DNA from 3 places in the Rhizobium sp. SYY.PMSO genome. Region 3 is predicted to be linked to each of the others. Evidence: riboswitches for the same ligand, from Rfam matches in the RefSeq annotation. Region 3 holds a riboswitch; each other region holds the start of a gene.

Region 1 (10,611 bases), on a different replicon from region 3:
GGCCGTCGCCTGCCAGCACATCCGGACTTTCGTGACCCTCCAGATGGCCGCCCTTTACCAGGACCGCCGAAGACCCGAACTCGGCCAGCGCAAGCGCCTGGCGCGCCATGTCCTCGCGGCTTCGCGCTTCCGGCTCGTGCAGGAGGGCCGCTGCCTCGGGCAGGTTCGGCGTGATGACCGTTGCCAGCGGCAGCAATCGGGTGGTCAGCACGTCGACGGCATCGGCGGCAAGCAGGGCTGCGCCACCCTTGGCAATCATGACAGGGTCGAGCACGACGGGCACATCGCGATGTCGCGCCAGAACATCCGCGACGGCGCCCGCAATCGCGGCGTTGGCGATCATGCCGATCTTGATGGCATCGACACGGATATCGGCAAAGATGGCGTCGATCTGCTCCGCCACGAATTGGGGCGGGACCGGATAGACGCCGGAAACGCCCTGCGTATTTTGAGCCGTCAATGCCGTCAGGACGGCCATTCCATAGACGCCGAGGGCAGAAAAGGTTTTCAGGTCGGCCTGAATGCCGGCGCCGCCGGAAGGATCGGAGCCGGCGATGGACAAGACGTTACGGATCATTGGCGGGCCTCCTTGATGGCGTGCGCGATAAGGGCCGTGGCTGCCCGCGGGTCCGGCGTGCCGCATATGGCGGAGACAACCGCCAGACCGTCGGCGCCGGCCGAAAGAACCTTCGCCGCGTGCTCTGCCTTGAGGCCGCCGATCGCGACCGTTGGAACCGGGCAGAGCCTGACGATGCGGGCAAGGCCGTCGAAGCCGATCGGCTGCTTGTGGTCGGGCTTGGTCGGCGTTGCAAAGACCGGCCCGACCCCGGCATAATCGACGATGCCGGCATCTATGGCGGAAGCGAGGGCCTCGGTTTCCACCGAAAGGCCGAGGATCATATCCGGCCCGATCAGGCGGCGCGCCTCGGTGGCGTCCATATCCTCCTGACCGATATGGAGGCCGTCGGCGCCGATGGCGATGGCCGCCTCGACATTGTCGTTGACGATCAGCCGGGTATTGCTCCCTTGCAGGATCTTTTTGAGGGCGAGACCCGTTTCGATCATCGCGGCAGCCGGAGCGTGCTTGTCGCGCAACTGTACGATCGTGGCACCGCCGGCAACAGCCGCGCGAGTGGTCTCGATCATGCCGATGTCGGCGCAAAGCACGGGATCGAGGACAAGATAGAGCGAGAGATCGAAGTCTTTCATGCCGCCGAGATCCTTGCTTCGCGGTCCAGCACTTCCTTGTCCAGGCCGGCGAGCGCATCGAGGAAGCGCCAGGAGAAGGAGCCCGGGCCGTTCGCAGCCGTTGCCGCCTGTTTCCCGGCGACGGCAAAGACGGCAAGTGCGGCCACCGTTGCATCCAATGCCGCATCCGGCGCCGTTGCGGCAAAGGCGCCGACAAGGCAGGTGAGGGAGCAGCCGAGCGCGGTTACTTGCGGCATGAGCGGCGAACCGCCCGCAACGCGCCGTGCCTGCCGCCCGTCGGTCACGAAATCGGTGACCCCTGTGACGGCGACGACGCAGCCGTGCCTTTCAGCCAGTTGCCGTGCGGAATCTTCCGCCTGCTCGACGGCGTCGCGGCTGTCGACGCCCTGGCCGCGGCTGGCGCCGCCGGCAAGCGCGATGATCTCGGATGCGTTGCCGCGAACGATCGTCGGCCGCAGCTCGATCAATCGGGCGACGGCATTGCGGCGAAACGCCGTGGCATGGTGAGCGACCGGATCGAGGACCCATGGCTTGCCGGCCGCGTTGGCCGACTGCGCGGCCTTCAGCATGCCCGCAAGCCAGCCGCTCGAGAGCGTGCCGATATTGATCGTCAGCGCGCCGGAGATGGCGGCGAATTCGCCCGCTTCCTCTTCGGCATGCACCATGGCCGGCGATGCGCCGGCGGCAAGCATTACATTGGCGGCGATATTCATCGCGACGAAATTGGTGATGCATTGCACCAGGGGCGGGTTGGCCCGCATGGCGCCAAGCAGCTTGCCCGCTGTGATCTGATCTCGCATATCGGCCCTTTCAGGCGGAGCGAGACGCGAGGGGACGACGTGCTGTGCCTGCAAGGTCCCGAGCGACTTCCTCCGCCAGCATGATCTGGTTCAGGTTCGAAGGGTGCTTCTCAGCCCGCCGGATGGCGGACGCCCCTGTCTCTCATCTCTTCCTTTTCGCAGACAAAGCCGGCGCTGTCACCAGCAAATCGCAAATGCCACGGCGACGGGCGGCGAGGGCAGGTTGCCTCGTTACGCGGCGATCCATGCAATAGACGCATGGGTGCAGTGAGCTCTTGGCTCTGCAAAAAGCGCGGGATCGGGACTATATGTTTCTCATCGAAGCGAACGGAGCGCCAAGGACGGCAGCCCGGCTTCGAAAGCCCGAGGAAAGGGGATCATCATGAACGTAGCACGCTCTTTCAACAACTGGCGCAAGTATCGTCAGACGGTCGCCGAATTGGGCCGTATGTCTACGCGCGAACTGCATGACCTGGGTATCGATCGCGGCGAAATCCGCAATGTCGCCCGCGCAGCCATCGCTCGCTAACGGCCGCAACGGCACCTTATAAAGCTGCATTACGCCAGCGCCTGCTTCCATCCGAGCAGGCGCTTTTGTTTTGTGAATATCGTAGCCGGCGCTGGCCGCATTCGCTGAAAATCCCGTCAGCTCAGCCTTCCGCTTTTCGCATAGCGCATAACTGCCCTGCAAAGAAATGCCTATGAACTGAGCAAAAGACTGGTATTCTCATCCCCATCGAAGCGATGCATCTCCTCCCGCATCCCTTCGCTTGGCAGACGTCCTACTCCTCCTCCCAGGGACGGCTGCAGGAACAGCGGAACTCCTCCTCCCATCCGCTGTTCGGTTCTTGTAGAAAGCCTGCCGCACCTCCTCCCGCGGCAGGCTTTTTTCATTTCGGCCATCGAACGAATCTCCGGCAAACCATCTTCGATTGTTCTTCGCCGGTGCAATGCAGATCACAGGCCCAGCCGCTTGTGTCGAAAGCCGCGCGGACTCCTCTCGCAAAAATGAACAGCCGCCCCTATGTCCGGCATATGTAGCGCGCTACATCGAAGACCGACCCCAAAACCTGATTCCCGAACAGGAGGATGCCCATGACCGGTTCTGCCGACTATACGCCGCCGAAGATCTGGACCTGGAACAAGGCCAATGGCGGCCAGTTCGCCAACATCAACCGTCCGATCGCCGGGCCGACCCACGACAAGGAATTGCCTGTCGGTCGCCATCCCCTTCAGCTCTATTCGCTTGGAACGCCCAACGGCGTGAAAGTCACCATCATGCTCGAAGAGCTGCTGGCGCTTGGCCATAGCGGTGCGGAATATGACGCCTGGCTGATCAAGATCGGCGAAGGCGATCAGTTCGGCAGCGGTTTCGTGGATGTGAATCCCAATTCGAAGATCCCGGCCTTGCTGGACCGCAGCGGCCCGAAGCCGGTTCGCGTCTTCGAATCGGCCTCGATCCTCATGTATCTCGCCGAAAAGTTTGGCGCCTTCCTGCCTGCCGAACAGCCGGCGCGTGCCGAGTGCCTGTCCTGGCTTTTCTGGCAGATGGGCAGCGCGCCCTATCTCGGCGGCGGTTTCGGCCATTTCTATGCCTATGCTCCGACGAAGATCGAATATGCGATCGACCGCTTCGCAATGGAAGTGAAGCGCCAGCTCGACGTGCTCGACCGTCGTCTGGCCGAGAGCGAATACATCGCCGGCAGCGATTACACGATTGCCGATATCGCCATCTGGCCGTGGTACGGCGGCTTGGCCAAGGGCTGGCAGTACGGCGCGGGCGAATTCCTGCAGGTGCAGGACTACAAGAACGTTCAGCGCTGGGCCGACCAGATCTATGCGCGGCCGGCCGTCAAACGCGGCCGCATGGTTAACCGCATGTCGGGCGATCCGTCCGAACAGCTGCGCGAGCGCCACGACGCCAGCGATTTCGAAACCAGGACGCAGGACAAGATCGCAGCCGCAGGCTGACGAACAATTTGATGCTCATTCTTGCGAACTCGCGGTCTCAGGGCCGCGAGTTTTTTATTGCATTCGCCACTGAACCCCGGCCGCCCACGGCCAAGTCAGCCTCGCTCAATCTTGCCCGGCGTAATGTTCGGCTGCCGAGGCTGTCTTGCCCGGCATGAACGCGGTGCGATCAGGCAAAGCGTTTCGACTTTGGTCAAAGAGGAATGCTACTTCATGCAGCAGGTTGCTGACGATCGAGCCCTGGATAAGAACATCGCCGCGGGCTTGCTATCGAGGCAATCGAGCGCGGAACGCGCAGCGCTTTTGAACTGCCTGATTTCGGGCGGCGACGAACGGCTGGATTGCGATGCGGTCAGCGGCCTTAACATGTATGGCTATGGCCCGTCGCCTCGGCCAAGGGATTTCGCCTTCGGCTCCTCCACCGCGTCGACCATTTCCGCCAATGCCTTTGCCGTGGTGGAGTCCTACTATGCGCGTCTGATGCGCGAAATGGAATCCGGTTCGGCCGCCGCCGTCTATGAGCGTGAAGTCGAAAGACTGCGCTGCGACCTGTTGCGGATGCTTGGGCTCGACCAGCCAGCCGAACAACCGCGTATCGATGCCATCCTGGCGACATCGGGCACCGATATCCATCTCTTCGCCGCTTCGCTTCTGGCCCGAGAGGACGGCCGGGCCTTGATGACCATCACTCTGATGGGGAACGAGACGGGCAGCGGCGTCATGACCGCTTCGGCCGGCCGGCATTTCATGGGGCGTGTCAGTAGCGACCGCGTGGTTGCCAAGGGCGAGGAACTGCGGGCCGGCGACGCGACGCGTAACGCGACCATTGCCGTGCGCAACAAGGACGGTTCCCTGCGCGCCGACAGCGAAGTCGAGGACGAATTGCGGGGCCTGATCGAGCTTGGCCGCGCGGCAGGGTTGAGATGCCTGCTCGTCGTGACCGATGTTTCCAAGACAAGTCTGTTGGCGCCGAGCCTGGAAAGCGTGCTGCGTCTCAAGGCGCGTTTCGGCGATGTTCTCGATATCATGATAGACGCATGCCAGTTCCGCCTGTCGGCGGCGACGATCCGCGCCTATCTGGCGCATGGCTTCATGGTGGCCGTAACAGGCTCGAAATTCCTGGCGGGGCCGATTTTCAGCGGTGCGCTTCTGTGCCCGCCGCAAATGTCGATGCGCTTCAGGAACCGCCCTCTGCCGGCGGCCCTCTCCGATTATTGCGGCAAAGCCGAGTGGCCGCAGGGTTGGGCAGCGCGCGATACGCTGCCGGAGCGCGCCAATTTCGGCCTGCTCCTGCGCTGGAAGGCGGCCTTGTTCGAGCTTGAATCCTTTGCCGCAATTCCGCAGGAGCAAGTCATTGCCGTCCTCTCGGCCTTTGCCGAGGCGGTGGTCGCCCGGCTTGCCGGCGACCCTGCCTTTGCGTTGCTGGATAGCCGGCCGCTCGACCGGCACTGCCTCTGGGGAACACCGGCGATCCGCCATTGGGACGAAATTCCGTCGATCTTTTCGTTCTATCTGCGCAATGCCAATAATGCCGGCGTGCTGAACGCAGTCGAGACCGCGGCCGTCTACAAGGAACTGGCTGTCGAGGAAGATGGATTTGCGGCGGTGCGCCTCGGCCAACCCGTACGCTGCGCCGATTTCGGCGATGTGCCGGCAAGTGCCCTGAGAATCTGCCTGAGCGCGCCGCTCGTCGTTCACGCTTGCGAAAGCGCCGAGGCGCTTGCCGGCCTTATAGAGCAGGCCATGATCGTGCTCGACCGCACGGCCGAGATTGCAGCCCGGCATGCTTCCGCTTCCGCCGCGCGGCTTGCGAGTGCATAGCGCGTTTCCGTTTCAGACGGCGCCGGAATTACCCTGATATCGCTTTTCGGGAGATCCGTCAGTTTCGCCGGTCATCGCCGTCGAGGCCGGCGAAATCGCCTCGGACGATGCCGTGGCGTTGCAGCTTGTCGTAGAAGGTCTTTCTCGGAATGCCGAGCGCCTCTATCGTCTTGCGCACATCGCCATTGTTCTGTTGCAAGCTCTCCCGAATGAGTTCGGCTTCATATCGCTCGACACGGGCGGGTAGCGAAAGCCCCGCATCGATGGCAGGCGCCTTTGCCGGCTTCGGCAGGGCGGTCGCCTCCAGCCCGAGCACGAAGCGCTCGGCGAAATGCGAGAGTTCGCGCACATTGCCCGGCCAGTCATGCTGTTGCAGATGTCGGTTAACGGCAGCGGAGATTGCCGGCGCCTCGCGCTTGAAGCGGCTGGCAGCACGCTCGGCGAAATAGCCGAAGAGCAGGGGAATATCGTCGCGCCGCTCACGCAGCGGCGGAATGGAAAGGGTGACGACGTTGAGGCGATAATAAAGGTCTTCACGAAAATCACCGCGCTGGCCGGGATCGCCGAGATCGACCTTTGCCGCCGCGACCACCCGCAGATCGACGGGACGGACGTCGTTGGTGCCGAGCGGCGTCACTTCGCGCATTTCCAGCACGCGCAGCATCTGCACCTGGATCGCCGGCGGCATGCTTTCGATTTCGTCGAGGAACAGGGTGCCGGCGCTCGAATGCTCGATGCGTCCGATGCGTTTTTTCTGCGCGCCGGTGAAAGCGCCAGGCTCATGGCCGAAAAGCTCGCTTTCGATCACGGTTTCGGGCAGGGCACCGCAGTTCAGCGCGACGAAATTGCCTTTGGCGCGGCGGCTCCAGCGATGGAGCAGGCTGGCCACCACTTCCTTGCCGCTGCCCGTTTCTCCCGTCACCAGCACATCGACATCCGTATCGGCGATCTGCCGCAGCGTGTGGCGCAGGCGATCCATGGCCGGGGTCTGGCCAATCAGCGGCAAATCGCCCTGAGCCTGTTCGGCCGCCTGCCGCAGGGCTCGGTTTTCCAGCACCAGCCGTCGCTTCTCCGCCGCGCGCCGCACGCTCTGCACCAGCCGGTCCGTGGCGAAAGGCTTGGCGATGAAATCATAGGCGCCGTCCTGGATGGCCTGCACGGCCATCGGGATATCGCCGTGACCCGTTACCAGAATGACCGGCAGATCGCCGTCAAATCCTTTGATGTGCGCGAAAAGCTGCTGCCCGTCCATCTGCGGCATGCGGATATCGGAGACGACCACACCGGCAAAACCGGGGTCCAACGCGGCGAGAGCATCGGTTGCCGCCGAGAAGGCGGAAACGTTGAAACCCGCAAGTTCGAGGGTCTGCTTCGTTGCCCGTAACAGATCCTTGTCATCGTCGATGAGGAAAACGGGCGAGCTATCATTCATGACGTGGCCTTGCGCAAATGGATGGTGAAGCGGGTGCCGCCGCCGTTGCTCTCGACATCCATCCGCCCTCCGTAGTCGACGATGATGTCCTTGGAAATGACCAGGCCGAGACCCAGTCCCTTTTCCTTGGAGGTATTGAAGGGCGTGAACAGCGAATCGAGGATCGCCGCCGGAATGCCGGGCCCGTTGTCCGAAACCACGATCTCGATTTCACTCGAAGACTCGCGCACCGACACGTCCACCTTTGCCCGGTCACGACCCTCCAACGCTTCCAGCGCGTTCTGGAAGAGGTTGATCAGAACCTGTTCCAGACGGATGCGCGTGCCGACGACGCTCAATCCGGTCGGCGGCAAGTCGATCCTGAGCGCATCGAGGCGGCCGGCAAACCGGCTTCTCAGCAGGACGACGGCGCCTTCGATCACGCTTCTGACGTCCACGGGTTCCGGCGCGGTCCTTCCCTTGCGGGCAAAGGCTTTCAGCTCTTCGGTGATGGTGCCGATGCGCTCCGTCAGGGCCGCGATCGCCGAGAGGTTTTCCTTGACCGGCCCGGTCTGCTGCCTGTCGAGGAAAATATGCGCGTTCTCGGCATAGGCGCGAATGGTCGCGACGGGCTGGTTGAGTTCGTGCGCGACGCCGGCTGCGACCTGGCCGAGAATGGCAAGGCGATTGGCCTGTACGAGATCCTGCTGCACGCCCTGCAGCTTGGCTTCCGTCGCCCGATGATCGGCAATCTCCGCTTCCAGCCGATCGCGGGCACGGCTGAGATCCTCCGTCCGCTCCAGAACGCGACGCTCCAGTTCCTCGCGGGCGATCCTGCTGACGGCGATCTGCATGGCGGAGACGTCGCGCCGGCGCAGGAGGAATGCGGCAAAGGCAAGAATCGGCAACAGCGCGGTGAGGGTGAGGAAGCGCGTCTCGCGCACGGAGGAGGCGATCGCCTGATCGGTCGGGATGAGGTAACCGAGCTGCCATGGCGTGGACGGGATCGCGGTCGTCAGCCGCAGATATTCGGCGGCGCTGTTGCCCGGAAGAACGGCGCGCACGATGGTCGCGTCGGGTCCAACGCTCGTCGAGCGGCCGATCGGCAGGGGCGAGAGCGGTGCTGCACCGAATTGCAGGCTCTTGCGAATGGCCGCGGCCTCCTCGCGGTCAAGCGGTGCCGTGGTCATGAAGCGCCACGAAGGCAGGCTGGTGATGAGGACGACGCCATGTTCGTCGGTCACGTAAGCCGGGCGGCCGGTCTCGCTCCAGTCCGCCTCCAGCTGATCGAACTCCATCTTCACCACGACGACGCCCAATGCCGAGCCCGCATCGCCGACCCGGCGGGAAATATAGAGGCCGGGGCGGTTGCTGACCGTCCCGAGTGCGTAGTGCTCGGCGGTTCCCGTTTCCATCGCCTTGCGGAAATAATCGCGAAACGAATAGTCGTTGCCGACGAAGCTCAGCGGCTCCTGCCAGTTGCTGGAGGCCATGGCAACGCCATCCTTGCCGGTGACGTAGAGCACGGACGCGCTCGTGCCGGAAACCAGGCTTTCCAGTTTGCGGTCAAGGGCGACGACCTCGTCGGTGCGCTGATCGGCGAGCGCATCCCGCACCTGCTGGTCGTCGGCCAGCAAGAGCGGCAGGGCGCGGGGGCGTTCGAGCACCGCCCGCAGGAGCGCGACTTTCAGGTTCGCATCCGTATGCCCCTGCCTTTGCAATGCCTCGATTGCGGAGAGGCGGCCATAGAAGCTCGCGCCATAGAGGGCGGCCGCGACGATGGCGGCGCACAGAAACGCAAAAACAAACCAGAGCCGGCGGGAGCGCCGGCCCAGTTGCTCGGGCGTCAAAAATCGTTCGGTGGCCGGGCGCTGCAGCATCGGCGCATTGTGCATGATTTCGCGCGTACGGCAAATCAATCTGTGCGGATTCTCGCACGAAAGAAGAGGGAGGTCACCTTTAGGAATAAGTAAACTTCATAAAAATCAGATACTTATCTATGCAATCGCGAATTGGCACGCACATTGCAAAGGCGGAGGAAACAGTCGGAGGCTGTTGAATTCTAGTCGCCCGGAGGGCCGAGAGATCGGTTGGGCTTAACGGAGGACATCATGATTGCTCCCATCGCTGCCGCTGAACCGCACGGCAAGCTCCCCTTCTACCGGCACCTCTACGTGCAGGTTCTCACCGCTATCGCCGCCGGCATCCTGCTTGGTCATTTCTATCCGCAGCTCGGCGCATCGATGCAGCCGCTCGGTGATGCCTTCATCAAGCTGGTGCGCATGGTCATCGCACCCGTGATCTTCCTGACGGTCGCCACAGGCATCGCCGGCATGTCCGACCTGAAGAAATTCGGTCGCGTCGTCGGCAAGTCGTTCATCTACTTCCTGACCTTCTCGACCTTGGCCCTGATCGTCGGCCTTATCGTTTCGAATGTTCTCCAGCCGGGCGCGGGCATGCATATCGATCCGGCCTCGCTGGACACGAAGGCCGTCAGCAAATATGCGGCGCAGGCCCATGATGCCTCGGTCGTCGGCTTCCTGATGAACATCATTCCGGACACGATCGTCGGTGCCTTCGCCAAGGGCGATATTCTGCAGGTGCTGTTCTTTTCGGTCATCTTCGGCATCGCGCTCGGCGCTTCCGGCGAGCGCGGCCGCCCGATCGTCGATTTCCTGCAGGCGCTGACCACGCCGATCTTCCGCATGGTTGCCCTGCTGATGAAATTCGCGCCGATTGGCGCCTTCGGCGCCATGGCCTTCACCATCGGCAAGTACGGCATCGGCACGATCGCCAACCTGGCGTTCCTGATCGGCACTTTCTACCTGACCTCGCTGCTGTTCGTGCTCATCGTGCTCGGCGCCGTCGCCCGCTACAACGGCTTCTCGATCCTGGCTCTGATCCGCTATATCAAGGAAGAGCTGCTGCTCGTCCTCGGCACCTCGTCTTCGGAGGCGGCACTGCCGGGCCTGATGAACAAGATGGAACGTGCGGGCTGCAAACGCTCGGTCGTCGGCCTCGTCATCCCCACAGGCTATTCCTTCAATCTGGATGGCACCAACATCTACATGACCTTGGCGGCGCTGTTCATCGCCCAGGCAACCGATACGTCGCTGTCGCTCGGCGACCAGATCCTGCTGTTGCTGGTGGCCATGCTGAGCTCCAAGGGCGCAGCCGGCATCACCGGCGCAGGCTTCATCACCCTTGCCGCCACTCTTGCCGTCGTGCCGTCCGTTCCGATCGCCGGCATGGCGTTGATCCTCGGCATCGACCGCTTCATGTCGGAATGCCGCGCCCTGACGAATCTCGTCGGCAATGCCGTTGCCACCGTTGTCGTCGCTCGTTGGGAAAACGAGCTCGACCGGACCAAGTTTGCTGCCGCGATGGCGGGGCAATTGA
Region 2 (10,611 bases), on a different replicon from region 3:
CGCGCGTTGAACGGGCGTGGCAATGTTTTGCCGGAAACCGCGGAAAAGATATTCATCGCAGCCAGGCGGCTCGGTTATCGCGCGCCGCGCGCGGGCACCCGGCATGGGCTGGTGCGTATCGAGATCGTGCTGCTCCGGCCGGAGACCTATTTCTACTCGAGGCTCAATCGCGCCTTCGAGCGCATCGCGGCCCTGCTCGACAAGGATATTTTGATCCAGCGGACCTTCGTGCGGGAAGACGATCCCGCCGATTTCTCGCGGCATATCGCAAATCCTCAGGCGCGGCGCTCCGCGCTGATCGTGGTCGCACCCGATCACCCGGATGTGGTCGGCAGCGTCCGCAGGGCCGCGGGCGGCGGCATACCCGTCGTACAGATCATGACGCGGCCGGCTCCGGAGCTGGCCTATGTCGGCATCGACAACGAGGCAGCCGGGCGCACCGCCGCCTTCTACATGACGCGCATGCAGGCAGGCGTCTCCGGAACCTTTGTCGCACTCTGTCACAGCGGCGCCTACGAGAACCACAAGGCGCGCATTCGCGGCTTTTCCGATCATCTGCTGGCGCACGCCAACCCGTCGCACCGCTTCGCCGAAGTCATGTTCGATGAAGACGACGAGATGAAGACGATGGAGCTTCTGACGAGCGCATTTGCGAGATATTCCGACATCGCCGGTCTTTATAGCGCAGGTGGCGACAACGCGGCGATCGCAACGGTTCTGCGCCGCCATCGCATGCCGTCTGTCTTCTGGGTCGGTCACGAATTGTCGGACGCCACGCGCGGCTATCTGAAGCAAGGTTTGATGACGATCGTCCTTGACCAGGCGCCGGAAATTCAGGCCCGCCGTGCTATCGACATGACGCTGAAGCGGCTGGGCTTGATCGATACCGACATCGATCCGGAGCCGGTGCGGTTTCTGACGGTTACTGCGGAAAATCTCTGAGGAAGCTCGCAGCCGTTCCCGAGACCCGAGTTCTCTACGGCCTAGCCGCCGGCGGAAACCAGCCAGTCGCGAAATATCTGCGCTTCGCCGGACAGGCGGCCGGCCTGGAGCAGCCAATAGAACTTGTCCGTATCCAGCGGCGTATCGAACAGCGTGACCAAGGTACCGTTGGCCAATTCGTCGGCAATCAGGGCTGTCGGGCAGAGACCGACGCCCTGGCCGCCGATGACAGATGCGATCATCAGGCTGAAATCGGCAAAGACCGGTCCTGAATCCGGCGACCGGTGAAGACCCGCGAGGGCAAACCAGCGCGCCCAGGAGGAGGTCGTTTCGTCGTGCAGAAGATCGGCATCGGCGAGATCGGCGGGATTTTGCAGCGGGCCATGACGGCGTTTGTACTCCGCCGAGCAGGTCGGCCGCGTCTCGGCGGCCAAAAGTGCGACGGCGTCCGCAGCCGGTCGCGGCCCATGGCGGATCATAAGATCGACGCCTGCGCCCTTCGGCGTGGGCGCGTCGAGCGCATAGACGATGTTGATGCGGATACCGGGATGCTTTTTCCGGAAGGCAGGCAGGCGCGGTATCAGCCAGCGGGTGGCAACGGAAGCGATGCATGCCACGCTGACGGGATGTTCAATGCTGTCCAGCCTTAACTGCTGAGCGGCGATTTCGATATGCCCAAGACCGTTTGCAACCGCCGCCGCGAAGTCGCGGCCGGCCGTTGTCGCCGTGACGCCGCGGGCATGGCGGATGAACAGCGCCACACCCAGCCAGTTTTCCACGGCTCGCACATGCTGGCTGATGGCGGTTGGCGTCATATTGAGCTCGGCCGCGGCCTTGACGAAGCTCTCATGGCGGGTGGCCGCCTCGAAGGGGCGCAGGGAAGCGAGCGGGACTTGTGGCATTCGCGCGAGGCTAAGCAGGACTTAGCCAAAGAGCAAGGACAATCGCTGTTGCCCGCCGGCTCCATATCCTTACAGTGCTGGCGAATCGAACAGCCCGGTTTGAATCGGTGAGGATCTGAACGTTATCATGAACAGTCTTTTTGACATGCCCGCCCCCGCCGATGCAGAGGAGCGGCGTCGCAAGCCGCCGGTCGTGGTTTATCCCAACGGAACGCTGACGCCGGCCGATATGGATGTGCTGCATGCCGCCCGGGAGGGCATGGCCAAGGTTGCGGAGGTCATCGTGCCGCCGCGCGAAGGCGGCAGTTTCCGGGTGCCGAAGGGGCATTTCTTCCGTATCGTCAGCGTAGAGGGATCGCAGGTGGGCGATCTCAATTTGTGGAACGCAGCCGATCTATCGGAGCGCTTTTTCAGCGGCAAGACGCGGGCGCTGCACGCCACCCATGTCGGAGTCGGAGACCGGCTGTGGAGCACCTTGCCATATCTGCGGCCGATGGCGACGATTACCCATGATACGCTCGGCTGGTACGGCTGGGATGCGGATGGAGCCGGCGTCCACGATGTCATCGGCACGCGCTGCGACCCCTACACGAACCGGCTGCTGAAAGATGACGACTATCATCATTGCTGCCATTCCAACCTGTCGCGCGCCCTTGCCAGGGAGATGAATATTCCCGTTCAGGAAGCGGAGTTTCATGTCCATGACGTCTTGAACGTGTTCATGTGCACCGGCTTCACGCGCGATACGCATCAGTATTTCATGAAGGCAAGCCCGGTGCGGCCGGGCGATTTCATCGAATTCTTCGCAGAGATCGATCTGCTCGGCGCCCTTTCGGCCTGTCCCGGTGGGGATTGCGGCAGCGAGCATTCGAGCGATACGGCGGCTTGCTATCCGCTGAAGGTGGAAATCTGGCGTCCGCGGGCCGAAAGCCTTGCCGGCAGAGTGTTTCCCGCACCGAACGCCTATTCGCGAACGCACGCCCCATAATCGGATAGCCCGACACTTTCGAAAAAAGTTTGCCGGCGGTTTCGGCCGCCGGCAATCTCCATATAATCTGTCATGTGCACGGTTCGCCTGATGGCGAACGTGTTGGCCGTCCTAATTACAAACGCGGATGCGCTCGTAGTGCCAGCCATCGTCATACTGGTTTTGAACCGCGCGGTTCTCGAACCAGCATCTCGGCGGCGGCGGGGGCGGCGCTGCGTAAACCGGGCCGCCATTGGCGATGGCGCCGCCGATAAGGCCGCCGATCAGACCGGCAGCGACACCGCCGGCAATTGCGCCGCCATTGCCGTGATGGTGATGGCGACGCCAGTCGTCATGGCCACGCCAGTCGCCGCGATAGGGCGGCCGGCCGTCATATTGCTGCGCTTGCGCGAAGCTGACAGGCGCCAATGCGCCGCCTACGACCGTAGCGGCCAGCAAAACCGTAAAAACCGTCTTCTTTATCATGACTACCTCCAAAGCAGTCTTCAAACTCAGCGAATGCGCGAGTCATTTAATCAACGTCTTAAGCATGATTATGTTCGCCTGAATATTTTATGAATGCGCCGTTCATCGGGCACACGGCCCGAAAAACACGCGGGATGCGGCGATGTCCCCACAATTCTTCAGCTTTTGAGCCGTGGCCGTGTCGCTTTTATCCATTCGAGCGTCCGCGATTCCGGATCACTGTTGCGTGTGATGTCGGTTACGACGGCGCCGCAATCGGCTCCATGTGCGAATACGCCCGCGAGGCGTTCGACCGTCAGTCCGCCGATCGCAACAAGCGGCATGTCGCCGATATGCGTTTTCCATTGGGCGATGCGGTCCAGACCCTGAGGCGCCCAGGCCATGGCCTTGAAGGTGGTTGGATAGATCGGCCCGAGGGCTATGTAATCGGGCTCAGCTGCAAGTGCTTTTGCCAATTCCGTTTCGTCGTGGGTCGAGAGCCCCAGTTTCAATCCGGCCGCGCGAACGGCGCCGAGATCGGCGGCGGCCAGATCTTCCTGCCCGAGGTGGATGAAGTCGCAACCTTCCTCGATGGCAAGCCGCCAATGGTCGTTGACGATCAATTGGCACGAGTAGGCGGCACAGACTGCCTTCGATTCGCGAATCTCCGCGCGAATCTCCTCAAGCGTACGGTCCTTGATGCGCAACTGCACCAGTTTGACGCCGAGCGGCACCAGTCTCCTGATCCAGGCCGCGCTATCGACGATGAGATAGAAAGGGTCGAGCGTCACGAGAAAACCGCCTTTCCGATGAGCGGAGTGGACGGCACCGCCATATCGCGCGGCTCCAGCATGCCCGCGCCAAAAGCCTGCCTGCCGGCCTCGATCGCCTTGGCGAAGGCTTCCGCCATGGCCGCCGGATCGCCGGCGCCGGCGACGGCCGTGTTGAGAAGCACGGCATCGAAGCCGAACTCCATGACGGCGGCTGCATGCGAGGGCCTGCCGATACCGGCGTCCACGATGAGCGGCACTTGCGGAAAATGCGCTCTCATGGAACGAAGAGCCGAGGGGTCGAGCGGCCCCGCCGCCGTGCCGATCGGCGCGCACCAGGGCATCAGCACCTTGCATCCGGCGTCCAGCAGACGCTCGGCGACGACGAGATCGGTCGTCGTATAGGGAAAGACCTCGAAACCGTCATCCGTGAGAATCCTGGCCGTCTCCACCAGAGCGAAGACATCGGGCTGAAGCGTGTCGTGATGGCCGATCACCTCAAGCTTGATCCAGTTGGTTCGAAACACCTCGCGCGCCATTTTCGCGGTCAGGATTGCTTCGGAAACTCCATGGCAGCCGGCGGTGTTGGGAAGAACGCGGACGCCCAGGCCGCGAATCATGTCGAAGAATGCGCCGCCGTTGCGTCCGCCCGCCGTTTCCCGGCGCAGGGATATGGTGACGATCTCGGTGCCCGAGCGCTGGACGGCCTGCGCCAGCACGGCCGGTGAAGGGTAGCGGGCCGTACCGAGAAGAAGATGCGATGCGATTTTTATTCCGTAGAGCTCAAGCATGGGTCAGCCTCCTTGCATTGGCGTGAGGATTTCTATCCGGTCATTGTCGGCAAGGGGGTGGTCATCGCGCTCTTCACGATGGATGAGTTCGCCGTTGACGGCGGTTGCCAGCCACTCGCCCTCATAGTCCAGGGCAACTAGAAGCTGCGAAAGCGTTGCTGCCTCGACGATCTGTGTTTCGCCGTTGATGATCAGGCGCATGGGCGGTTCCTGTCGCTGTCGTATCTGGAAAAGATGAGGCTTGCCGCTTCGGCGGCCATCGCCGGCGCCAGCAGGAAGCCGTGGCGATAAAGGCCGTTGATAAGGATGGTTTTGCCTTCCTGCGTGACGCGGGGAAGGTTGTCCGGAAAGGCGGGGCGGACGCCGGCGCCGGTTTCGACGACGGCGGCGTCGGCAAAGGCCGGATGCAGCGCATAGGCCGCGTTCAGCAGCTCCATCAGCGAGCGGGCGGTAATGGCCCCGCCGAACTCGGTTTCGATCATGGTCGCGCCGACCATGAACAGGCCGTCGCCGCGCGGCACGATATAGACGGGAAAGCGCGGATGCAGCAGGCGGACTGGCCGTGAAAGCGCGATCTCCTGCGTCTGCAGATAGAGCATTTCGCCCCGAACACCCCGCAACTCCCGACTTTGGCCGATACGAGCCGCCCCCGTGCAGTCGACGATATCGGCAAATTCGCCGTCGTCGGCTATTCCGTCGGCAAAGATGACGCCCTTTGCCGAAAGATCGTCTCTCAATGAATGCAGGATCTCGCGCGGATTGAGGTGCGCTTCCTGCGGAAAGAACAGGCCGTGCCGGAAACGGCCGGCGAGGGACGGTTCAAGGGTGGCGATTTCGTGCTCGTCCACCCAGCGATAGCCCGTCGTGCGGTCCGCGAACCGTCTTAGCTCCTGTCGATCGCGGTTCGGCGCGAGGACAAGCGTTCCATTGCGGACGATCCTGCCCGGCAGGATCGCTTCCCATCGATCGGCCGCGTCGCGACCCCGTTCAAGCACGGCCGCATCGGCACTTTCCCGTTCGCACCATGGGGCCAGCATTCCGCCGGCGAGCCAGGAGGCGGCGCGGCTGAAATTGCGGCTGGTCTCAAAGACCGTGACTTCGGCACCGCGCACGTACAGTTCGTGAGCGACGGTGAGGCCGGCGACGCCGGCCCCTTTGACGAGGATGCGCATCTTACTCGGCCGGCTGTGCGTTGGCATCGACCGGCATATAAAGGTCGCCCCCCTCCCGATACCTCGCCGCCATCGCTTCCAGCCCCTCCTTCTGCGCCTCGGCGCGGATGTCGTGCGATATCCGCATGGAGCAGAATTTCGGGCCGCACATCGAGCAGAAATGCGCGACTTTATGGGCTTCCTTCGGCAAGGTTTCGTCATGGAAGCTGCGTGCGGTGTCGGGATCGAGCGACAGGTTGAACTGGTCTTCCCAGCGGAATTCGAAGCGGGCGCGCGACAATGCATCGTCGCGGACGCGTGCGGCCGGATGGCCCTTGGCAAGATCGGCCGCATGGGCGGCGATCTTGTAGGTGATGACGCCCGTCTTGACGTCGTTGCGGTCGGGCAGGCCGAGATGTTCTTTCGGGGTGACGTAGCAGAGCATCGCCGTGCCGAACCAGCCGATCATCGCAGCACCGATTCCCGAGGTGATATGATCGTAGCCCGGCGCGATATCCGTGGTCAGCGGCCCGAGCGTGTAGAAAGGCGCCGCGCCGCAGAGGGTCAGCTGCTTGTCCATGTTTTCCTTGATCTTGTGCATCGGAACATGGCCGGGGCCTTCGATCATCACCTGGCAGTCTTTCGCCCAGGCGATCTTCGTCAGTTCGCCCAGCGTCTCCAGCTCGGCGAACTGCGCGGCGTCGTTGGCATCGGCAATCGAGCCGGGGCGCAGGCCGTCGCCAAGCGAAAAGGAGACGTCATAGGCGCGGCAGATATCGCAGATGTCCTCGAAATGTTCATAGAGGAAGCTCTCGCAGTGGTGATGGAGACACCATTTCGCCATGATCGAGCCGCCGCGCGAGACGATGCCGGTGACGCGGTTGACGGTGAGCGGAATGTAGTGCAGCCGCACGCCGGCATGGATGGTGAAATAGTCGACGCCCTGTTCGGCCTGCTCGATCAGCGTGTCGCGATAGATCTCCCAGGTCAGTTCCTCGGCGATGCCGCCGACCTTCTCCAAAGCCTGATAGAGCGGCACCGTGCCGATCGGCAGCGGCGAATTGCGGATGATCCATTCGCGGATATTGTGGATGTTGCGGCCGGTCGAGAGATCCATGACGGTATCGGCACCCCAGCGCGCCGCCCAGACCATTTTCTCGACTTCCTCCGCCATGGACGAGGTGACAGCGGAATTGCCGATATTGGCGTTGATCTTCACCAGGAAATTCCGGCCGATGATCATCGGTTCGCTTTCCGGGTGGTTGATGTTGGCCGGAATGATCGCGCGGCCGGCCGCGACCTCCTGGCGGACGAATTCCGGGGTCACATGGTCCGGAATACGGGCGCCGAAGCTTTCGCCGTCGCGCGCCATGGCTTCGGCCTGCGCCTTGCGGCCGAGATTTTCACGGATGGCGATGAATTCCATTTCCGGGGTGACGATGCCGGCGCGTGCATAGGCGATCTGGGTGACGGCCTTGCCGTCCCTGGCCCGCAACGGCTGGCGTCTGCCCGGAAATTCCGGGGTCAGTCGCTCGCCGGTGACAAAGCCATTGTCTTCCGGGCGCACATGCCGGCCTTCATAAGCGTCGACATCGCCGCGGGCGAGCACCCAGTTGCGACGGAGTTGCGGCAGGCCCTGCTCGATACGGATTTCCGCGCCCTCGATCGTATAGGGCCCGGAGGAATCGTAGACGATGACGGGCGGTTCGCCCGATGTCGGGTGGACGCTGATCTCCCGCATCGGCACGCGGACATCGGCATGGATATCGCCCGTGACATGGATCTTCCGCGACGCGGGCAGCGGCCCTGTGGTGACGGTGGGGGTGAGGGTCTTTGCGGCAATGGTCATGGTTTGAGGCTCCAAGTGGCGGTTGGAGACCCAGTCATCAGCCGGAATGATGAAAAGACGCCGGCATGGAATCCACGCGGGAATCCGAAGCCTTCGAGCGCTTGCACCGTCCCTACGCCAGTATGAACTGGATCAGGTTCAACGGGTCACTGCGCCACAACAGGCAAAGCCATATTGTCCAGCAGTATCTCAGCCCCTTGCCGGGACCCCCCCTGGTGAATGTGAAAAGGCTATGCCGTCGCGTTGGTTCCTGTCAACCCCGCCGCAAGCGGCACGGTTGGCCGGAGGAATCGCAGCCGCCATGCGTCGAAAATACAATCTCCGCGAGATTTTCCGAAGGGGCGGCCTTGTGCCGCCTCAATAACGCGGCGCGGTGTCGCCGACGAAACGATGAGGGCCTGTGTGCGAGAGCTTGCTGGCGGTATCGAGCCAGATCTTGCCGCCAAGCGCGCGCCAGCGACGGCAGAAGGCGAAATCCTCGCTGAGATAGAGGCCCGTCTCTTCCTCGATCATGCATTCAAACAGCGCGTATTGCGTGCCCGGCGATGGCTTCGTGCTCGGATAGGCATGGATGGCGTTATAGCGCAGTCCCGGATAGGCCTCCGTCATCGCCTCGATGACCGCACGCTTGATGAGAAGCATGCCGGTTCCGGCATAGACGGCGCTGACAAAATCGCCGTCCCGTTCCGCACTCTGGCCAATCAGAGGCGTGCCGACATAATGGAGCGCTGCTGAGGCAAGCGACGAGCCGTCCTGCGAATTGGTGCGAGCGGCAGTGTTCCAATCGTAATCCTTGATCGGATACATCGCCGCGACGACATCCTTGTCGGCGTCGAGCAACCGCATCACCTGATCCGGTTCGAAGCTGATGTCGGCGTCGATGAACAGCATGTGGGTGGCCGCGGTGTCGTTCAGAAAGGACGATACGAGGGTGTTGCGGCTGCGCGTGATCAAGGCATCGTTGCCGAGCAGGGCGAGCGTCAGTTGAATGCCGGCCTGCGCGCCCGTCTGCATCAGGGAAAAGATGGATTGCATATAATCCTTGGTAACGAGACCGCCGAAACAGGGGGTAGCGATGAATATCTGGCGGTTCTCATGCATTCGCGATTTGTCCCCTTTTCGATGGCGCGCCGGCGGGAATCTAGGGAGATTCGATATTTCTGTGTGTACCGATTTATTGAGTTTTGTTTCCAAGCATTGCTGAAATCGGCAGGCAGCGCTTTGCCGCAGACCGGCCTGCCGAATGGCGCAGCGTGCCTGTCGGCGGCAGAGCTGGCCGCACATTTCGGGCGATTGCCGGCATCGGCCCCGCCCGGGTTGTGGCCCGGGAGACCAGTTGCATTTAGGCAACAGCACCCAAGACTAACGCCGGAGCCTCTTTCATTGAATTGACAAACATACGGGCTGTTTGTAAATCGGATGCAGGACAGAGGTTGTCTTACGGTCGAGTGGTCGGCCGGATCGGTAGGGGCATTTCAAGACCTTTGCCGCGGGGTCAATCATGGAGGTTCGAGGGGACTCAAGCCAACATCAGGTACGTATTTGCCGGGCTATCCGGTCGCGTTTTAGACCGAACCGATCTTCAAAGCGGTATTCCAGCTCTGCACTCGCGGTAAATTAGAAATGCATATTACAATCAGGAGTTTATAATGAACATCAAGAGCCTTCTTCTCGGCTCCGCTGCTGCCCTGGCAGCAGTATCCGGCGCGCACGCAGCCGACGCGATCGTCGCTGCCGAGCCCGAGCCGCTGGAATACGTTCGTATCTGCGACGCATACGGTGCTGGCTACTTCTTCATCCCGGGCACCGAAACCTGCCTCAAGATCGGCGGCCGCGTCCGTACGGAAGGCGAGTGGTACGATGCCTATAACCCGAACAGCAAGAACGGCACGCTCTGGCACACCCGCGCCGAGCTGAACGTCGACACCGCGACCGACACCGAATACGGCCCGCTGAAGACCAACATGGTTCTGCGTTGGGACTGGAACGACGGCGGCTCCACCTCCACGAAGCTCCTGTTCGCCAACATCAGCCTCGGCGGCTTCACGGTCGGTAAGCTCGACTCGCAGTACAACCTGTACATGGGTTACGCCGGCGACGTCATCAACGACGACGTGATCTATGACGGTCCGTACGAACTCAACCAGTTGACCTACAACTACGACGCAGGCAACGGCTTCACGGCCGTCATCTCGCTCGAAGATTCGAATTCCAGCGGCTCGGATGCGTCCTACGGCTCCAGCTGGTGGGCGGACGACAAGGCCAACCACTACGCTCCTGACGTTGTAGCCGGTGCCGGCTTCAAGTCCGGCGCATGGGGCTTCAAGGTTGTCGGCGGCTACGACTCGATCGTCGAAGAAGGCGCCATCAAGGCTCGTGTCGATGCCGACTTTGGCGCATTCTCGGCCTTCTTGATGGGCGGCTGGAACACCGACGGCGACAAGCTCAACAAGTATGCAGGCACCAACCTCGATCGTTCGGCTTGCCCGGCTGATCGTCCGGCGCTGTGCGGCTGGGGCGACTGGGCTGTCTGGGGCGGCGTTGGCGTTCCGGTCAACGACAAGCTGAAGTGGAACCTCCAGCTCGCCTACACCGACTCGAAGATCTTTGCCGCTACCACCAACGTCAAGTGGAACCCGGTCAAGAACCTCCTCATCGAGCCGGAAGTTTCCTACACCAACTTCGATTCTGTGAACCAGGATCAGTGGGCTGGCATCCTGCGCTTCGAGCGTAGCTTCTAATCTGGAATTACCCGGCTCCGTGCCGGGTAAGGG
Region 3 (10,611 bases):
CGCTCGATCTTCCTCGTCAACGTGCCGATCGGCTTCATCGTGCTCACCGGCCTCGCCTTCATGCTCCCCTATCGCAAGCCGGCCCGCCGGCCGAAGATCGATTATGCCGGTGCCGTCGTCCTTGCCCTGACGACCACGAGCATCGTGCTTGCCGCCGATGGCAGCGAATTGTTCGGATCGCTGCTGTCGCCGCAATGCCTCGGCATCATCGCCTTCGGCGTGATCTGCGCCATTGCCTGGGTCTTCATCGAGCGCCGCGCGCCGGAGCCGATCGTGCCGATGACGCTGTTCCGCAATTCAACATTCGGCCTTCTGCTGATCACCTCGATCACCAGCGGCGCCGTTGCCATCGGCATGGTCAATTATTTCGCGCTCTTCCTGCAGACGACGACGGGCCTTTCACCCTCGATGGCCGGCCTGCTGTTCATTCTGCTGACCGGCGGCCTCGTCTGCGGCTCGCTGTCGGCCGGCCGGCTGATCGCGGCAAGGGGGCGCTACAAGCCCTTTGCGGTCGCAAGCGCCGCCTGCAGCACCATCGCATTCGCCTCGCTCGCCTTCGTCCATGCCGGCACGCCCATCGTCTTCATCGGCGGCCTGATGCTCTTGCACGGCATCGGCATCGGCCTTGCGCAGCAGGTGCCCGTCATCGGCGTGCAGAACGCGGCCGCTGCCCGCGATGTGGGTGCGGCGACCGGCGCCGTCACGCTGTCGCGCATGGGCGGCGCCTCGATCGCCATCTCCATCTACGGCGCCATCATCGCCGCCAAGCTCGGCAATGTCGGTGTTTCCATCGCAGGCGTTCCCGACATCGAGGAACTGACGCCGAAGATGATGGCCGCTCTGCCGGAGGCAACCCGCGAAGCCGTCGCCAATGCCTATGCCAGCGCCTTCAGCCCGCTGTTCATGACGGCCGCCGGCATCTGCCTGCTCGGTCTTCTGACCTCCCTGACGCTGAAGAACGTGCAGCTTCCCGGCGCAACAAAGAAACTGGACGGCGTAGCTGCTGCCCACGCCGCCGAGTAACGCCTCCCGCCCATAATCGGCAAGGGAATCATTTCCCTTGTCATCCCGTCGTCACAAGGCTAAATCTGCCGACGCTCTAACGGGGTGCCTTATGTCTTTGCGGACATCTGGCTGAGAGGCTTTGACCGGCCAACCCGCGGAACCTGATCCGGCTAACACCGGCGGAGGGATTAGACGCGTGACGAAATCATAGCGCCCTTTTCCCCTTCAAGACGAAACCAGAGAGGAGGCGCTGTCATGCAACACCGTTCGCTATTGTCATTCTTCGCCGGCTTGGCCCTTGCCGCCGGAACGACCCTTTTCGCCGCACAGCCAGCCGCCGCGGCCGACAAGACCCTGACCATCTACACCTATGAGAGCTTTACCGCCGACTGGGGTCCGGGCGCCAAGGTCAAGGCGGCCTTCGAAAAGACCTGCGGCTGCACGGTCAACTATGTCAGCGTCACCGACGGCGTGGCGCTTCTCTCCCGCCTCAAGCTGGAGGGCGCGGGCACCAAGGCCGATGTCGTTCTCGGCCTCGACACCAATCTCGTCGACGAAGCCAAGGATACCGGCCTCTTCGACGCAAGCGGCATCGACACCTCGGCCCTCAAGGTTCCCGGCGATTTCAAGGACGATGTCTTCGTGCCCTACGACTACGGCCACTTCGCCGTCATCTACGACACTCAGACGGTGAAAAATCCGCCGAAGAGCATGAAGGACCTGGTCGAGGGCGATCCCTCGCAGAAGATCGTCATCGAGGATCCGCGCACCTCGACGCCGGGTCTCGGCCTTCTGCTCTGGGTCAAGTCGATCTATGGCGACAAGGCGGCCGACGCGTGGACGAAGCTCAAGGGCCGCATCCTGACCGTCACCCCCGGCTGGTCGGAAGCCTACGATCTCTTCACCAAGGGCGAAGCGCCGATGGTGCTCTCCTACACGACGTCGCCGGCCTATCACATGATCGAGGACAAGACCGACCGCTATCAGGCGGCCGCCTTCTCGGAAGGCCATTACATCCAGATCGAGGTCGCCGGCCTCATCAAGTCTTCGCCGAACAAGGATCTCGCCCGCGACTTCCTGAAGTTCATGATCTCCCCCGGCTTCCAGGACATCATCCCGACAGCCAACTGGATGATGCCGGTCTCCGCCACGTCGGAACCGCTGCCGGATGCCTTCAGCAAGCTCGTCGTACCGTCGAAGACCTTCCTGATGAGCCCCGCTGAGGTCGACAAGAACCGCAAGGCCTGGATCGACGAGTGGCTGACCGCCACCAGCGGCAACTGACACCTTGACCATCCTGACGGCACCCGAACGAAGACGCGCTATTTCCGGCGGGGCGCTCAGCCTTGCCGGCATCGTCTTCTTCGTGGGAGTTGCCGTGCTCGTCCTGCTGGCCGCCGGCATCGAATCCGGCGGCGAAACCACGCTGACCGATCCCTACCTGCTGCGCGTCCTGCGCTTTACGCTGCTGCAGGCAACGCTTTCGACGCTCCTTTCCATCGCGCTCGCCATACCGGTCGCGCGCGCTTTGGCGCGCCAGCCGCGCTTTCCCGGCCGGTTATGGCTGATCCGGCTGATGGCCGTGCCGATGGGCCTGCCGGTGCTGATCGGCGCGCTCGGCCTGCTCGGCATATGGGGCCGGCAGGGGCTGCTCAATCAGGCGTTTGCGGCGATCGGCCTGTCGCAGCCCGTCAGCATTTACGGGCTCGCGGGCATCCTGCTGGCGCATGTCTTCTTCAACATGCCGCTCGCCTGCCGGCTGATGCTTGCCGGGCTGGAGCGCGTGCCGGCGGAATACTGGCTCGTGGCCGGCGGGCTCGGCATGCGGCCCGCCTCGGTCTTCCGCTTCATCGAATGGCCTGTCCTGCGCGGCCTCATTCCCGGCATTGCCGGCCTGATCTTCATGCTCTGCGCCACCAGCTTCACGCTCGTCCTGATCCTCGGCGGCGGCCCGGCCGCGACGACGCTGGAGGTGGCGATCTATCAGGCGCTGCGCTTCGATTTCGATCCGGCGCGCGCCGTGATGCTGTCGCTGCTGCAAATCGTCGTGACCGTGGCGATCCTCGGCGCCATGACGCTGTTTCGCGCGCCGGACGATCATGGGCTGACCAGCGGCCGTACGCTGCGGCGCATCGATGGACAGATGGCTGCGGCGCGATGGGCCGATGCGGTCATGCTCCTGCTCACAACGCTCTTTCTCGGCCTGCCGCTCGCTTCGGTCGTTGTTGCCGGCCTGGAGGCCAACCTTCCGAAGCTGGCGATCCAGCCGATCTTTCTGCAGGCGGCCGCCACGAGCCTTGCGATCGCACTCGCCGCCGGGCTTCTCGCGGTCCTGATATCATTTGCGATCATTCGCGCCCGATCGGCGATATCGGCAGGTCGCCGCAATTCAATCGGCCTGCGCGGCCTGGCGATCGCATTGAGCGGAAGCTCGTCCCTGATCCTGCTGGTTCCGCCGATCGTACTGGCAACAGGCTGGTTTCTGGCGCTCAGGCCGCTGGGCGATCCCAGCAGGTTCGCCGCCATCCTGATCGTGATCGTCAATGCGCTGATGGCGTTGCCCTTCGTCATTCGCGTCATCGAGCCGGCCTATGCCGTCCATCGTCGGCGCACCGAACGGCTGGCGGCGAGCCTCGGCCTTCATGGCGTCTCCCGGCTGCGCCTCATCGATTGGCCGGGCCTGCGCAAACCGTTTTTCACGGCGCTCTCCTTTGCCATGGCCCTGTCGCTCGGCGATCTCGGCGCCGTGGCGCTCTTCGGCTCGGATAGCCTGATGACCCTGCCGTGGCTGGTCTACAGCAAGCTCGGCAGCTACCGCACCAATGATGCCGATGGCTACGCGCTGATTCTCGGCCTGGTGTGCCTTCTCCTGACCATCGCAGGCACGGCGGGCCAGGGCACGGACGATCACGAAAGCAGACGACATGACTGACGGCAACGACACGAGCGAACGAGCTATCGCCATGGACGGCGTAGAGCTGCGCCTCGGCACACATGATTTCCGCTTCGATTGCGCATTGCCGCAAGGCAGGATCATCGCCGTCGCCGGCCCCTCGGGATCCGGCAAATCGACCTTTCTCAATCTGCTGGCCGGCTTCGAGCAGCCCGACCGCGGCCGCGTCCTGCTGGCGGGACAGGACGTGACCGGCCTGCACCCCGCCGAACGGCCGGTGTCCCTCGTCTTTCAGGACAACAACCTCTTTGCCCATCTCGATCTCTTCACGAACATCGGCCTCGGCATCAGCCCCTCGCTGAGGCTTTTGGCGCAGGATCGGCAAAGGGTCTCGCAGGCTCTGGCACGCGTCGGGCTCCCGGGTTTCGAGAAGCGCAAGCCGGGAACGCTCTCCGGCGGCGAACGGCAGCGCGCCGCCTTCGCGAGAGCACTGGTGCGCGACAAGCCGATCCTGTTGCTGGACGAACCCTTCGCCGCCCTCGACCCCGGCTTGCGTTCCGGCATGGTCGAGCTCCTGAAAACCCTTCATCGGGAAACCGGCAATACGGTGCTGATCGTCTCGCACGATCCGGCGGAGGTGCGGCGCCTTGCCGACCACGCCGTCTTCATCGACGGCGGCGCCATCAGGCTCGCCGCGCCCATCGAGACCTTCCTGACGACGGACGGCATTCCGGCACTGACCACATTTTTGCAACATTGAATGCGTCGCAGCATCCCGCCGCCGGCTTTGCCTTAATTTCGTCGCGGCAAGCGGCTGAAAGTCCTGGGGAAAGCTTGCTAAAATACAACGCTGCCACATTTAAACGGAGTCTCGCTATGCAACCGGTGCCAAAATCGGCTACAGCAACGGGTGGAGACCGTCCGGGCAAACGCGGACCGATGCGGGTGGAAACAACCTTTATCGGCGCGCGAGGATGATCGGCCCGGTAACGATCAACCGGATATGGCGCCGAGCCGGCATGGCAGCGAAATGAGTAGGATACAGGTACTGAAGCAGAGCAAGCGAGCAGAACGAAGGATCGGTGCGACCGTCGCAACCCATTTGCGCCGCCTTGTCCCCCTCCTTGCTGCCGCAATCATTTTGGACAGCTGCCAGACGGTGCTGGACCAATCCTATCAGCCGAGCGTTTCGCCCTCCGCCAATCCGCAAATCGTCTCCGAGGTGCAGAAGAACGATCCGCGCGCGCAGATGGGCGCCCGCGAGCATCCGCGCATCCTGGCGAGCTATGGCGGCGAATACAAGGATGCCAAGACCGAGCGCCTCGTCGCCCGCATCGCCGGCGCGCTCACCAGCGTCTCGGAAAATCCGCAGCAGTCCTACCGCATCACCATCCTCAATTCGCCCTCGATCAACGCTTTCGCATTGCCGGGTGGCTATCTCTATGTCACCCGCGGTCTGCTGGCGCTTGCCAACGACGCTTCTGAGGTCGCCGCCGTGCTGTCGCACGAGATGGCGCACGTCACCGCCAATCACGGTATTGAGCGCCAGAAGCGCGAGGAGGCTGAGGTCATCGCCAGCCGCGTGGTTGCCGAGGTGCTGTCGAGCGATCTGGCCGGCAAGCAGGCGCTTGCCCGCGGCAAGCTGCGCCTTGCGGCCTTCTCGCGCCAGCAGGAGCTTCAGGCCGACGAGATCGGCATCCGCACGCTCGGCCAGGCCGGCTACGATCCTTACGCCGCCGCCCGCTTCCTGAACGCCATGGAAGACTACAGCCGCTTCATGTCGGCCAATTCCGATGCCGACCAGAGCCTGGACTTCCTGTCGAGCCACCCGAGCACGCCGCAGCGCATCGACCTCGCCAAGGCCCATGCGCGCGAATTCGGCGAGGAAGGCAAGGTCGGCGATACCGGCCGCGATTATTACTTGAACGGCATCGACGGCCTGCTCTATGGCGACAGCCCGGAGGAGGGCTATGTGCGCGGCCAGACCTTCCTGCATGGCGGCCTCGGCATCCGATTCGACGTGCCGCCCGATTTCCGCATCGATAACAAGGTCGAGGCCGTGATGGCGACCGGACCCGGCGATATCGCCATCCGCTTCGACGGCGTTGCCGATACGGAAAACCAGAACCTCACGAACTATATTTCCAGCGGCTGGGTGACGGGCCTCGATCCGTCGTCGATCCGGTCGATCACCGTCAACGGCATGCCGGCCGCAACCGCGCGCGCCTCTGCCGATCGCTGGGATTTCGATGTGACCGTGATCCGCGACCGCACGCAGATTTTCCGCTTCCTGACGGCGGTGCCGAAGGGCAATATCGCCCAGCTCGATCAGACTGCCAATGTGCTGCGGGCGAGCTTCCGGCATATGACGCCGGAAGAGGCGGCCTCGCTGAAGCCGCTGCGCGTCCGCGTCGTCACCGTCAAGCCCGGCGATACCATCACCACGCTCGCCGCGCGCATGATGGGCACGGATCGCAAGCTGGACCTGTTCAAATTGATCAATGCCCTGCCAACCGGGGCAAACATTGCGCCGGGCGACAGGGTCAAGATTATTTCGGAATGACGGTCAGCCCGCCATGCCGCGGGCGAAAGACGAGGACAAGCCGCGCTCAGGCGTAGCTTGCCATGCGGGGATCCGCATCCACCAATGCGTTGCGCAACTTGTCCATCGCACGGCTTTCGATCTGGCGCACGCGCTCCTTGGAAATGCCGAGATCGGCGCCGAGCTCCTCGAGCGTCGCGCCGTCTTCGACCAGACGTCGTGCCTGGATGATCTTCATTTCGCGTTCGTTGAGATGCTTCAGCGCCGATGCGAGCCAGATGCGGCGGCGTTCGCCATCGATCATGTCCGAAACCTGCTCGTCGGGAAGCGGATCGTCGCTGATGAGAAAATCGATGCGCTCGGCGCTTTCGGAATCACCCGATATCGACGGTGCCTGCAAAGAGGTGTCGCTGCTGGAAAGCCGCGCATCCATTGTCTGCACATCGGCAAGGCTGACACCGAGCGTGACGGCGATTTCTTCATGGATGGACTGGACGGTAACGCCCGAATTGCTGCGAGCGAGCTTGGCGCGCAGGCGGCGAAGATTGAAGAACAGCGCCTTCTGCGCCGAACTCGTACCGCCGCGCACGATCGACCAGTTGCGCAGAATATAGTCCTGGATCGAGGCGCGGATCCACCAGCTTGCATAGGTGGAAAATCGGACTTCCCGCTCAGGCTCGAAACGGGCGGCGGCTTCCAGCAGCCCCACATAGCCTTCCTGCACCAGATCGCTCATCGGCAAACCGAAGTTGCGGAATTTTCCCGCCATCGAGATGACGAGGCGCATATGGGCGGTTGCGATCTGATTGCGGGCGCCACGATCGTCGTGGTCCTTCCAGCGAATAGCCAGATTATGCTCTTCGTCGCGATCGAGATAGGGAGCAGCCATCGCAACTTTGATCATGCGCCGATCTGCAGACATATTCGTCATATGCATCTCCTGGGGTTCGGCCTCAAATCGTCTCTATGCCGCGGTCGACGAAAAGGGCAGCAAGCATCGTTTCCGAACATCGCTGCTCGGACGAAAATCAATGAATGAAATTGCAAATTGGAGACCGATATCCGGCTCGTCCGGATGATCGATGACTAGTCTAGTTCGATCTCAGCGAACGGGTCTGACGATTGAAGCATCTTCAGATCGCCGGGGAGCTTCGAATGAAAACGCATAAGCCGGTCCTCGTGAATGTCTATAAAGCGGCCTGTGTGGAAACGCACTCCTGCAGGAGTGCAACCACATCGACCGCCAACACGAAGCTTTAACGCGGCGCGATGAAAAAGGTTCCAAAGAAAAAACCCGGCACGAAGGCCGGGTTTTTAAAGCAGTATGTGGCGCCTCGGCCTTATGCGGCTTCGTCCTGGGAATCGTCGTCGTCGACGACCTTGCCACGCTTCGGACCCTTGTTGAGATTGGTCTCGACAAGGCGAACGGCCTCGGTTTCGGACATCTTGTTGACGGCGGCAATTTCGCGCGCCATGCGATCGAGCGCAGCTTCATAGAGCTGCCGTTCGGAATAGGACTGCTCCGGCTGGTTTTCGGCGCGATAGAGGTCGCGAACCACTTCAGCGATGGAGATCAGATCGCCGGAATTGATCTTGGCATCATATTCCTGGGCGCGGCGCGACCACATGGTACGCTTCACGCGGGCCTTGCCCTGCACGACCTTCAGCGCCCGCTCGACGAAATCCGTTTCGGAAAGCTTGCGCATGCCGATGCTCATGGCCTTTGCCACCGGCACCTTCAGACGCATCTTGTCTTTCTCGAAATCGATCACGAACAGCTCGAGCTTCATGCCTGCGACTTCTTGCTCTTCGATCGCAGTGATCGTGCCGACACCGTGGGCCGGATAAACGATCGCTTCGCCGGTCTTGAAGCCATGGCGTGCTGCTGAAGGTTTTTTCTGCTGGGTCGTCATTCTTTTCAAAAACTCCCTGTTACGCGCCCGGTTGGGGCCGGGGGCCGGGTCAGTCAGGCCCGGATGAGACGGCAGTACCGTCGGGTCACTTCATCCTGGTCCAGCCAGACTTATGCAAAAAGAAACCATCCATCGCGATCCGGGACCCGACAACACAAAACGTTGATATGTCAAGGAAACCGCGTACGGATTGGTGATTTGCTTTCGTGATGGTTTTGGGCATCCAAAATGCCGCAGTGGATCAGTATGGGGACCCTATCACAAAAATCTGAGGAAATCAATAATTTGCTGCACACGCGTCGACGAGGACGCGTTGACCGCCCTGCGGCCCAACGGCAGTGATTCGCTCCGTGCGATATCGACTACACCTTTATCGGCGGCCTGTCACGACCTTCGATCAATCGCCGGCACCGGGATTCGTCGAGAAATATTTCTCGAACTTGCCCTGTTCGCCGTCCATTTCCTTCGCCTCCGGCATCGCGTCGCGCTTGACCGTGATATTCGGCCAGACGGCGGCATACTCGGCGTTGATCTTCAGCCACTTGTCGAGCCCCGGCTCCGTATCGGGCTTGATCGCCTCGGCGGGACATTCAGGCTCGCAAACGCCGCAATCGATGCATTCGTCGGGATGGATGACGAGAAAGTTCTCGCCCTCATAGAAGCAGTCGACGGGGCAGACTTCCACGCAATCGGTATATTTGCAGCGGATGCAATTGTCGGTCACGACATATGTCATGAAGCACTCCAGGAATGTCTCTAGCTTCCGCGGATGCGCAACCTGGAACGTCGCACGATGCCGCGGAGCCGAACGGGCAGACGGATGCATTACAAGCAAACGCGCCGTCCGGCTGGTTACCGGCAGGTTGATCGTGAGGTATCGACTTTGTCAGCCAATTTCAAGGACAAACAATCTTGAAAACCGCCCATGACGGGCAGAGTTTTCTAATCGTCGTCCGAGGTCAGGCGATCGATTGCACGGCGATCGCGCTTCGTGGGTCTGCCGCTTCCCGGCGCCCGCGACGCCTGTTCGAAGAGGGTGAGGCGTTTTGTCTCATCCGGCGGCGGCGTCAGATCCTCGTAGAGCAGCTTCGCTTCCTCGAAAGGCCCCCGGCGCTCGCCGGGCGCGCGCACGACCAGGACGACATCCCGCCGCTCCAGCGACAGTTCGATGCGATCGCCGATCTTGACGGCGAAGCTCGACTGCACCACCCGCTCGCCGTTCACCCGCACGCTGCCGTTCTGTACATAAAGCTGCGCCAGCGAGCGGGATTTCACCATGCGGGCAAAGAACAGCCATTTGTCGATGCGCTGGCGCGAACCGGAAAATGGCTGCCTCTCGTCCGTCATGGCCTATTTCTTCATCTGCTCCTTGAGGGCAGCGAGCTTGGCGAAAGGAGAATCCGGGTCGATCGGCTTTTCCTTGCGAGGCGGCTTGGCTTCGAAACGCAGCGGCTGCGATGCGCCGCGATTGTTGCGATCATTGCGGTCGCCGCGATCCTGACGATCGCCTCGCTCGCCGCGATTGCCCTGATGCTGCGGACGGCCGCCTTCGCGATTGCCGCGCGGACCCTTGTCGCCGCCGCGGCCGTCACGGCCATCGCGGCGATCACGCCCCTCGCGGTTGCCTTCACCGCTCCCCTGCTCGCCGCCACTGCGGCGGTTGCCTTGCTGGCCCCGGCCTTCGCCCTGCTGGCCGCGACGGTCGCCGTGGCCACGCCCGCCCTGACGCTGCTGATGGTCGCTGCGACCGCCCAGACGCCAGAGAAGAACCGGCTTCGGCTCCGCGGGCTCGGCGGCAGCTTCCACAGCCGCACCGGCTTCCGCAGCCGCGGGAACCGCGTCAACAGTGGCAGGAGCTTCCGCAGCCGCCGGAGCGGCTTCGGTCGCCGCTTCCGCGGGAGCAGCCGCTTCCTGGGAAACGGTCTCGGCGTCCTTGGCCGGCTCGTCGACCGCCGTGTCGACATCGTCATGATCGGCCTTTTCGGCCGCGGCATCCGCAGCCGGTGCCGCAGCACTCGAGGCCGCATCCTGCTGAGCGAGGAAAGCCTGGGCCTCTTCGGCCTTCACGGAATCGGCCCGATAGCCGAGACCCTTGAGGATTTCCTCCATATCTTCCAGCGTCGCGCCGAGGATCGAGAGCATCGAGGTCGTCGAGGTGAAGCGACGGCCGTCATAGGCGCCCTCGGGACGCGAGGCCTGGCCGGGCTTCCACTGCAGCAGCGGACGGATGATGTCCGCCAGACGCTCGAGAATGTCGA

Evidence for each region. A riboswitch is a leader RNA that binds a small molecule or an ion and turns the genes downstream of it on or off. The one in region 3 is predicted to bind thiamine pyrophosphate.
Region 1: it holds a riboswitch for thiamine pyrophosphate, as region 3 does, so the genes downstream of both, thiM (hydroxyethylthiazole kinase) here and thiB (thiamine ABC transporter substrate binding subunit) in region 3, are expected to answer to the same signal.
Region 2: it holds a riboswitch for thiamine pyrophosphate, as region 3 does, so the genes downstream of both, thiC (phosphomethylpyrimidine synthase ThiC) here and thiB (thiamine ABC transporter substrate binding subunit) in region 3, are expected to answer to the same signal.

What each region holds. Positions count from the first base shown of each region.
Region 1 is NZ_CP177350.1:1,030,309-1,040,919, forward strand. Features, by position in the region: gene thiD (bifunctional hydroxymethylpyrimidine kinase/phosphomethylpyrimidine kinase) at 1-577, opposite strand, end outside; gene thiE (thiamine phosphate synthase) at 574-1,209, opposite strand; gene thiM (hydroxyethylthiazole kinase) at 1,206-2,009, opposite strand; TPP riboswitch at 2,060-2,156, opposite strand; gene ACJJVH_RS23145 (DUF1127 domain-containing protein) at 2,392-2,538, shown strand; gene yghU (glutathione-dependent disulfide-bond oxidoreductase) at 3,105-3,980, shown strand; gene ACJJVH_RS23155 (hypothetical protein) at 4,194-5,801, shown strand; gene ACJJVH_RS23160 (sigma-54-dependent transcriptional regulator) at 5,860-7,233, opposite strand; gene ACJJVH_RS23165 (sensor histidine kinase) at 7,230-9,107, opposite strand; gene ACJJVH_RS23170 (dicarboxylate/amino acid:cation symporter) at 9,324-10,611, shown strand, end outside.
Region 2 is NZ_CP177350.1:1,287,391-1,298,001, reverse strand. Features, by position in the region: gene ACJJVH_RS24280 (LacI family DNA-binding transcriptional regulator) at 1-942, shown strand, start outside; gene ACJJVH_RS24275 (LysR substrate-binding domain-containing protein) at 984-1,844, opposite strand; gene ACJJVH_RS24270 (DUF1989 domain-containing protein) at 1,972-2,832, shown strand; gene ACJJVH_RS24265 (hypothetical protein) at 2,944-3,297, opposite strand; gene ACJJVH_RS24260 (thiamine phosphate synthase) at 3,456-4,067, opposite strand; gene ACJJVH_RS24255 (thiazole synthase) at 4,064-4,837, opposite strand; gene thiS (sulfur carrier protein ThiS) at 4,841-5,038, opposite strand; gene thiO (glycine oxidase ThiO) at 5,029-6,009, opposite strand; gene thiC (phosphomethylpyrimidine synthase ThiC) at 6,011-7,837, opposite strand; TPP riboswitch at 7,930-8,060, opposite strand; gene ACJJVH_RS24235 (hypothetical protein) at 8,195-8,938, opposite strand; gene ACJJVH_RS24230 (porin) at 9,487-10,578, shown strand.
Region 3 is NZ_CP177349.1:3,134,087-3,144,697, forward strand. Features, by position in the region: gene ACJJVH_RS15210 (MDR family MFS transporter) at 1-1,023, shown strand, start outside; TPP riboswitch at 1,094-1,210, shown strand; gene thiB (thiamine ABC transporter substrate binding subunit) at 1,261-2,289, shown strand; gene thiP (thiamine/thiamine pyrophosphate ABC transporter permease ThiP) at 2,300-3,937, shown strand; gene ACJJVH_RS15225 (ATP-binding cassette domain-containing protein) at 3,930-4,658, shown strand; gene ACJJVH_RS15230 (M48 family metalloprotease) at 4,929-6,461, shown strand; gene ACJJVH_RS15235 (RNA polymerase factor sigma-32) at 6,508-7,371, opposite strand; gene ACJJVH_RS15240 (CarD family transcriptional regulator) at 7,781-8,353, opposite strand; gene fdxA (ferredoxin FdxA) at 8,751-9,089, opposite strand; gene ACJJVH_RS15250 (RNA-binding S4 domain-containing protein) at 9,296-9,700, opposite strand; gene ACJJVH_RS15255 (helicase-related protein) at 9,704-10,611, opposite strand, start outside.